2 regions of the Pseudoxanthomonas sp. USHLN014 genome follow, and region 2 is predicted to be linked to the other one. Evidence: riboswitches for the same ligand, from Rfam matches in the RefSeq annotation. Region 2 holds a riboswitch; the other holds the start of a gene.
What was found. A riboswitch is a leader RNA that binds a small molecule or an ion and turns the genes downstream of it on or off. The one in region 2 is predicted to bind fluoride.
Positions count from the first base shown of each region.

Region 1 (4,131 bases), on a different contig from region 2:
CGGTCACATGCAGTGGGGCTTGCTGGCACCGGCCACCGTCATCCTCGGTGGTGCAGGCCTGCTGTTTCTTGCCGGCGCCCAAGAGATCGGCGAGAACATGGGCTACGGCTGGGAGGCCGGCCTGGCGGCCGCTGGTGGGGCAGCCGTGCTGCTCTTGCTGCTCCTGCTCTACGTGTTGAACTGGCGCGCGGCCCGCGTGCGCGCGGCAAGGGCCAGCGGGCTGCTGGTCTCGCCACGCAACGGTGGCTTTGGAAAGGGAGCCCTGGTGGGCTTGCTCTTCGTCGTTGCCCTGCAGCTGGTCAGCGTTGCCGTGGGCCTGCTCTACCCGGGCCTGGAAGAGGGCGAGCGAAACTTCTTCACCTCCGTGCCCCCGATGGCTCTGACGGCGCTCATGCCCGTGGCGCTGATCGTGGGTGGCATCGCAGGCAAGCTCTGGCGCTCCACCAGCCTGTAAGATCAGTCCATGTCCTTTGGGGCCCCCGCGAGGGGGCCTTCTTTTGTTTCACGATACCCGCAAGTCCCGCCCATCGCTGGATTCTGCGGTGCGTTGTGGCACTACCTACTCAACGGCACCTGCAAGCCCAACTTCAAGCAGCCCAAAGCCACCGATGTCCGGAAACGCCGGACGTTCTCGTCACCACCGAATAGACGTTCGGTGAGTGCTTGGTATTCGGCCATGGTGGTGGCGGTCATGACCAGGAGGTAGTCGGCCTCTCCGGTGATTGGATAGCACTGCTGCACCGCCGACTCGGCCATGATGCGGGCTCGCAGGCCCGCTGTGCGTGACGGGTGCTCATCATGCACATGGACCTCCACCAGCAGCGTCAGCGGACGACCTAGGCGGGTTGCGTCCAAGACGGCCACCTCCGAGAGGATCACGCCACTGTCGCGCAGGCGCCGGATGCGGCGCTGCACGGCCGGGGCCGAGAGGTGAACCGCGTGTGCGATGTCCCGCTGCGGCAGTGTGTTGTCGCGCTGCAGGAGTTCCAGGATGGCCAAGTCGTGGTCATCGAGCGAGGTATGAGTATTAGTGGGCATGGATTGAACGAAAGTTGCGCTGCGGCTTTGAAGATTGAGGCAAAAATTAGAAGCTGGCGAACTAAAATACCACCATGTCCTCGCGCCGCTTCTCCCCCTTCCTTCCCCTGCTCGCGGTATTGGGCTCAGTCACCTTTCTCGGCATCGGGACGTCGTGGGCCAAACATTCGCTGTTCCCGCTGGTCGGTGCCCAGGGCACCACGGCCATTCGCGTGGGGCTCTCCGCACTCTTGCTCCTGATGCTGTGGCGCCCCTGGCGGTGGCGGCTGGGCAGTGGCGATGTTTGGATGATTGTGGGGTATGGCGCTGCGCTGGGCGCAATGAACCTGTGCTTCTATCTGTCTCTGCGCACGATTCCCTTCGGCATCGCAGTGGCGATCGAGTTCGCTGGGCCGCTGGCGGTCGCGCTTTGGGCCTCGCGGCGTGCCCTCGATTTCCTCTGGGTGGCGCTGGCGGCCGTGAGTCTGGGGCTGTTGCTACCACTGGGCCACAACGGCAGAATGCTGGACCCTGCGGGTGTGCTGTTCGCGTTGGCGGCTGCGGTGTTCTGGGCCACATACATCCTGTTCGGCAAGCGCATTGGCCACGTGCATGCGGGCCTATCCGTATCCTTGGGGCTCGGGGTTGCGGCCGTGGTGGTCGTGCCTGTCGGCATCGCGCACGCTGGTAGCGACCTCTGGTCGCCGGCGGTGCTGGCGGTTGGGCTAGGCGTTGCGTTGCTTTCCAGCGCCATCCCCATTTCGTTGGAAATGATGGCGCTCAAGCGCCTTCCGGCACAGGCGTTCGGTATCCTGATCAGCATGGAGCCGGCGGTGGCCGCGCTGCTGGCCCTCGCCATGTTGGGCGAGGCATTGAGCGGCTTGCAGTGGATGGCCATTGGGCTGATCGTGGCTGCATCGGCGGGGAGCGCGTTCACGAGCCGCAAGGCTACCCACTTGCCTGTCGCGGTCCCGCAGGACTAACCGTCCAACGCGCGCTTGGACTGCAAGGGTGCAATCCCCCTCAAGAGCCCTTGACCCATCTCCATGGCTCGAGGCGTGTGAATACGACGACGCCGCTAAGAAGTCAGAAAGCCGACGAACGGCTTCCTGCTGCCTGCCGCAAATGGGTATAGTAGGCATCGGAGATGGCGTTCCTCCTGGGAAACCGAACCGCAGCATTCGCTGCCGATGACGCCTACAGTCACCTGACCTTCTGTCGGGGCTGTAGGCGTTCGCGTCCACATCTTCTGCATGGGTCAGCCCGATGGATTTCGAGCGAACCCACCCATGCCTCATCGCCGTCTAGAACAGCTTGAGCTGCTGCCCTACCTGGGCAAGTGGCTTGTCATTGCCAGCGTTGTCGCCGTCTTGGCCGGCAGCGCCTCGGCCTTCTTTCTCGTTTCCCTTGATCAAGCCACATCGTGGCGCGAATCCCACTCCTGGGTGATCTGGTTGCTGCCGGTGGCCGGGCTGGGTGTGGGCCTTGTGTATCACCTCCTCGGCAAGACGGTGGACGCGGGCAACAACCTCATCATTGATGAAATCCACGACCCGAAGAAGGTGGTGCCGCTGCGCATGGTGCCGCTGGTGCTCGGCGGCACGGTGGTGTCACACCTGTTCGGCGCATCCGTGGGACGCGAGGGCACGGCCGTGCAGATGGGCGGCGCGCTGGCCGACCAACTCACCCACGCGTTCCGCCTGGAACATGAGGACCGCCGCATCCTGCTGATGTGCGGCATCGCCGCAGGCTTCTCCTCGGTGTTCGGCACCCCGTTGGCCGGTGCCGTGTTCGGGCTGGAGATTCTCGCCATCGGCCGCATGCGCTACGACGCCTTGTTTCCTTGCATGGTGGCGGCCATCGTGGCCGACCAGGTGTGCTTGGCCTGGGGCGTTCATCACGCCCACTACGCGATCGGGCAGATCGTGCCCGTGGGCGCCTGGAGCGTGGTGGCCGTCGTGCTCGCCGGGGTCGTGTTCGGCATCGTCGGCATGCTTTTCGCCCGGGCCACCCATGCGCTTGGGACGCGGGTCAAGCGGCTCATCCACTACGCCCCCCTGCGGCCGTTCGCCGGCGGCATTGTCATTGCCTGCATGGTCTGGGCGCTCGACGGCTACCAATACATCGGCTTGGGCATTCCTCAGATCGAGCGAGCCTTCCAGCAGCCGGTGCAGCCGTGGGACTTCCTCGGCAAGTTTGGCTTCACGGTCGCCTCGCTGGGCACCGGCTTCAAGGGCGGCGAGGTGACACCGCTGTTCTACATCGGAGCCACCCTAGGCAACGCATTGGCGCCGATCCTGCACATGCCCTTTGCATTCATGGCCGGCATTGGCTTCGTTGCGGTGTTCGCGGGGGCGGCCAATACGCCGATCGCCACGACCTTGATGGCGATGGAGCTGTTCGGCGCCGAAATCGGGCCCTTGGCGGCCATTGGCTGCGTCACGGCCTACCTGTTCTCCGGTCACACGGGCATCTACCACGCGCAGCGCATGGGCCATAGCAAACACCGTCGGCACCGGGACGTGGTCCCTGAGGATCTGCGCATTGCTGATCTCGCTTCGTTCCTGAAAAAGAACGGAACGGCCTCAAAGGCTTCCTCCGCACCTCCGGCAGTCGAGCCGCCCCCCTGCAACCAAGGAAAGCGTTGAATGAATGCAGATAAGTCCACGACCATCGCTGCGCTGCGGTTGTATTTCCCGACCGCGAGCCGCGCCAAGGTCACGCGCTTCTGGCATCACCTGACCGCCCCAGCTCTGGCCCAGCATCTACTGACGGTCGCCAAGAAGGCCAACATCCTGCAAGCCGTGTTACACCGGGTCAGTTCGGGCTACCTGCCCGGTGAACGCATGTCGCACCAGCATCCGGAGCTGACCGACATGCGGCACCCGGAGTGCCTAGAACTGCTGGACACCGAGCAGCGCCTGCGCGCGTTCATGCAGGAGCATGCCGAGGAACTGAACAAGGTGCATGCAGTGCTGTTCCTGTGCGAACTGCCGCTGGGGCACCAGCGGACCGCCCACAGCCACGCGGCCCGGAGCCACTGACGATGACTGGCGCCTACGCAGTGCTGGCCATCAGCATCGGCTCGGTCCTCGGTGCACTGATGCGCTATGC
Region 1 covers NZ_JBBCKO010000016.1:6,213-10,343, forward strand. The annotation lists gene WFQ05_RS19730 (ABC transporter permease) at 1-454, shown strand, start outside; gene WFQ05_RS19735 (Lrp/AsnC family transcriptional regulator) at 556-1,038, opposite strand; gene WFQ05_RS19740 (EamA family transporter) at 1,113-2,000, shown strand; fluoride riboswitch at 2,152-2,224, shown strand; gene WFQ05_RS19745 (voltage-gated chloride channel family protein) at 2,307-3,665, shown strand; gene WFQ05_RS19750 (hypothetical protein) at 3,666-4,061, shown strand; gene crcB (fluoride efflux transporter CrcB) at 4,064-4,131, shown strand, end outside.
Region 1: it holds a riboswitch for fluoride, as region 2 does, so the genes downstream of both, WFQ05_RS19745 (voltage-gated chloride channel family protein) here and crcB (fluoride efflux transporter CrcB) in region 2, are expected to answer to the same signal.

Region 2 (4,131 bases):
ATCCGCAGGACGGCACGGTCTTCGGAAACTACGAAGGACGCCTGCCCGGCCAGCCGCGCGGCTGGTACCACGAGTACACGGTGCGCACGCCCGGCGCGCCAAACCGCGGCGCGCGCCGGATCATCACCGGTGGCACACCGCCGCGCGCGTACTGGTACACCGCCGACCATTACGAGAGCTTCCGCTCGTTCCAGGTGCCGCGTCCATGAACGCCGATCAGGATCCGCATCTGGAGGACGCCAGCCGCGCCGGCGTGTATTTCGTCGGCATGCAGGACCTGGACGTGCTGGCCGCCTACGCCTTCAGCGCGCGCCTGGTGCTGCGGCGGATCGACCTGCTCGGCGTGCGCGATAAGCAGACCCTGCTGCTGCGCATCGCCGTGGCGCTGGACTTCCCCCTGGGCACCGGGCGCAACTGGGATGGCCTGCTGGACGGCCTGCGCGACCTGAGCTGGCTGCCCGGCGCCGGCTACGTGCTGCTGCTGGAAAGCGCCGGTGAGCTGCACGCGCGCAACGAGGCCGACTTCGACACGCTGGTCTCGGTGCTGGACCAGGCGCAGCTGGCCTGGCGCGAACGCGGCCTGCCGTTCTGGGCGTTCCTGGCGCTGCGCGACAAGGACATGGACGCGCTCGAGGATTAGCGCGGGCGATGCGCTGCGCTGGAGGGCCAAGCCCTCGGAGCGCCGCCAGAAGCGCGAGCCGCACGGTGCGCCATGCGATCATGGTGCATGGATGATTTCTCGACACTGCCGCTGAGCGACGCGCTGCGGCGCGGCCTCGACGCCGCCGGCTACACCCGCCCCACCGAAATCCAGGCGCGCGCGCTGCCGGCCGTTCTCGACGGGCGCGACCTCATCGCCCAGGCGCCGACCGGCAGCGGCAAGACCGCCGCCTTCGCCTTGGGGCTGCTGGCGCGGGTGGACACCGGCCTGGTCAAGACCCAGGCGCTGGTGCTGTGCCCCACGCGCGAGCTGGCCGACCAGGTCGCCCGCGCCGTGCGCCGCCTGGCCGTCGGCCTGCCCAACCTGAAGGTCTCGCTGCTGTGCGGCGGCATGGCGCTGGAGCCGCAGCTGGCCTCGCTCGAGCACGACCCGCACGTGGTGGTCGGCACGCCCGGCCGCGTGCAGGAGCTGATGCGCAAGAAAGCCCTGCATCTGAACGGCGTGCGCGTGCTGGTGCTGGACGAGGGCGACCGCATGCTGGACATGGGCTTCGAGGACCAGATCCGCGAGATCGTCGGTCGCACGCCCAAGACCCGGCAGAGCCTGCTGTTCTCGGCCACCTGGCCCGAGGCGATCCGCGGCATCGCCCAGGACATGCTGCGCGAGCCGCTCGAAGTGGCCGCAGGCCAGACCGCCGCCGCCGCGCCGGACATCCTGCAGCGCTTCTGCGAGATCGAACCCGCCCTGCGGCAGAAGGCCCTGGCCGGCCTGCTGCTGGCCCAGCGCGTGGAGCCTGCCGTGGTGTTCTGCAATACGCGCAAGGACGTGGACGAGGTGGCCAACTCGCTGCAGGGCTACGGCTTCTCGGCGCTGGCCCTGCACGGCGACCTGGAGCAGCGCGATCGCGAGGAGGTGCTGGTGCGCTTCGCCGGCGGCAGCTGCAACGTGCTGGTGGCCAGCGATGTGGCCGCGCGCGGCCTGGACGTGGAAGACGTGGCCGCGGTGTTCAACTACGAACTGCCCACCGACACCGACACCTACACCCACCGCATCGGCCGCACCGCCCGCGCCGGTCGCAGCGGCCTGGCCTTCAGCCTGGTCGCCCCGCGCGAACTGCCCCGGGCGCGGATGCTCGAGGAACTCACCGGCGCGCCGCTGGAATGGATGAAGACCCCGCTGGCCACCGGCCGCCCGGCGCAGCCGCCGCGCGCGCCGTTCGCCACCCTGCGCGTGGACGGCGGCAAGAAGGACAAGCTGCGTCCTGGCGATCTGCTCGGCGCCCTGACCGGCGACGCCGGCCTGCCCGGCAGCGCGATTGGCAAGATCATCATCGGCCCGGTGCGCAGCTATGTCGCCGTGCAGGCAGGTCAGGCCGACAAGGCCGTGGCGCGCCTGTCGGCCGGCAAGATCAAGGGCCGCAGCTTCCGCGTGCGCAAGCTTTGAGCATGGGGCCGGCGCTCAGGGCGTCGGCCGCAGCTGCAGCGCGATCCAGGCGCCCAGCGCGACCAGCACCAGCCCACCGGCCAGGCTGACCCCGAGATTGGCGAAGGCCACCATGCCGCGCCCCGCGCGCGCCAGCATCAGGCTTTCCATCATCAGCGAGGAAAAGGTGGTCAGCCCGCCCAGGATGCCGACCACCAGGAACGCGCGCAGGTACAGCGCCGAGGGCCCGCGGTTCTCCAGCCATACCAGCAGGAAACCGCCGACCAGCGAGCCGATGAAGTTGGCGGCTAGTGTGCCGTAGGGAAAGCCGCTGCCGAACTGGCGCAGCATCTGACCGCCGATCCAGAAACGCAGTCCCGCGCCCAGCGCACCGCCGCCCATCACCAGTGCCAGCTGCTGCCACCACAGGGACGGGCTCATGCCGCACCTCGCGAGGTGCGCATCGACAGGACAAGACAGGGCAGTAAGGCGTGTTGCGGCATGACGGTCTCCGAAGGATCGATGCCGGGGCACGCACCTGCCACCCCGGCGTGGGGTTGGGCAGGCATCATCAGCACGACGGTGGCGCCGCCGGCGGTTCGAGGAGGAATGCCATCTCCTGTGGGCCGCGACGATAGCCGCTTCAGCCCGCCTTGTCAGCCCGCGCCTGGGCGCGCGCCGCGCGCAAGGCATCGAGCTTCTGCTTGAGCTTGATCTCCAGTCCGCGCTCGACCGGCTGGTAGTAGATGCGCTCGCCCATCGCATCGGGGAAGCCGGTCTGGTCCAGCGCGATGCCGCCCTCGGCGTCGTGGTCGTACTGATAGCCCTGGCCGTAGCCCAGGCCCTTCATCAGCTTGGTCGGCGCGTTACGCAGGTGCATGGGCACCTCCTGGGTGCCGGTCTCGCGGACCTCGGCCTTGGCCTGGTTGAAGGCGGCATAGCCGGCGTTGGACTTGGCCGTCGAGGCCAGATACAGCACCAGCTGGGCCAGGGCGAGCTCCCCTTCCGGGCTGCCCAGGCGCTCGTAGATGTCCCAGGCCTCCAGCGCCATCTGCTGGGCGCGTGGATCGGCCAGGCCGATGTCTTCGATGGCCATGCGCGTGAGCCGGCGCGCCAGATAGGCCCGGTCGCAGCCGCCATCGAGCATGCGCGTGAGCCAGTACAGGGCCGAATCCGGATTGGAGCTGCGCACCGACTTGTGCAGCGCCGAGATCTGGTCGTAGAACTGCTCGCCGCCCTTGTCGAAACGCCGCGTGCGGTCGGCCAGCACCTGCACCAGGGTGGCCTCGGTGACCTGGCCGCCCTCGTCCACCGCCAGCTCGGCGGCGATCTCCAGCAGGGTCAGCGCGCGGCGCACGTCGCCATCGGCCGCCCCGGCGATCTGCATCAGCGCCTCATCGGAGACCTCCAGTCCCTGCCCGCCCAGCCCGCGCTCGCTGTCCTGGAGCGCATGGCGCAGCGCCTGGGCGATGTCGGCTGGCGAGACCGCCTCCATCACGTGCACGCGGCAGCGCGAGAGCAGCGCCGAGTTCAGCTCGAAGGACGGGTTCTCGGTGGTCGCCCCGACGAACAGGATCGTGCCGCGCTCGATATGCGGCAGGAACGCATCCTGCTGGCCCTTGTTGAAGCGGTGCACCTCGTCGACGAACAGCACCGTGCGCCGCCCCTGGGCGAAGCGGTGCGCGGCCTCGGCCAGCACCTGGCGCACCTCCGGCAGTCCGGAGAGCACCGCGGAGATCGCCTTGAACTCCGCATCGGCGTACTGCGCCAGCAGCAGCGACAGCGTGGTCTTGCCGCAGCCCGGCGGCCCCCACAGGATCATCGAATGCACGCGTCCGGACTCGACCGCGCGGCGCAGCGCCGTGCCCGGCGCGAGCAGGCGGCGCTGGCCGACCATCTCGTCGAGCGTGCGCGGGCGCATGCGCTCGGCCAGCGGCTGCAGCGCGCTGCGATCGACGCTCAGCAGATCGTCGGTGGGAGGCTGGGAAGTGCGGGTGCGGGCCACACCGCCATTGTAGGCGGTGCGCGCCCAGGCGTCGTCGCGGCGG
Region 2 covers NZ_JBBCKO010000001.1:481,707-485,837, reverse strand. The annotation lists gene WFQ05_RS02175 (ribonuclease domain-containing protein) at 1-209, shown strand, start outside; gene WFQ05_RS02170 (barstar family protein) at 206-640, shown strand; gene dbpA (ATP-dependent RNA helicase DbpA) at 728-2,104, shown strand; gene crcB (fluoride efflux transporter CrcB) at 2,120-2,524, opposite strand; fluoride riboswitch at 2,639-2,712, opposite strand; gene WFQ05_RS02155 (replication-associated recombination protein A) at 2,727-4,004, opposite strand.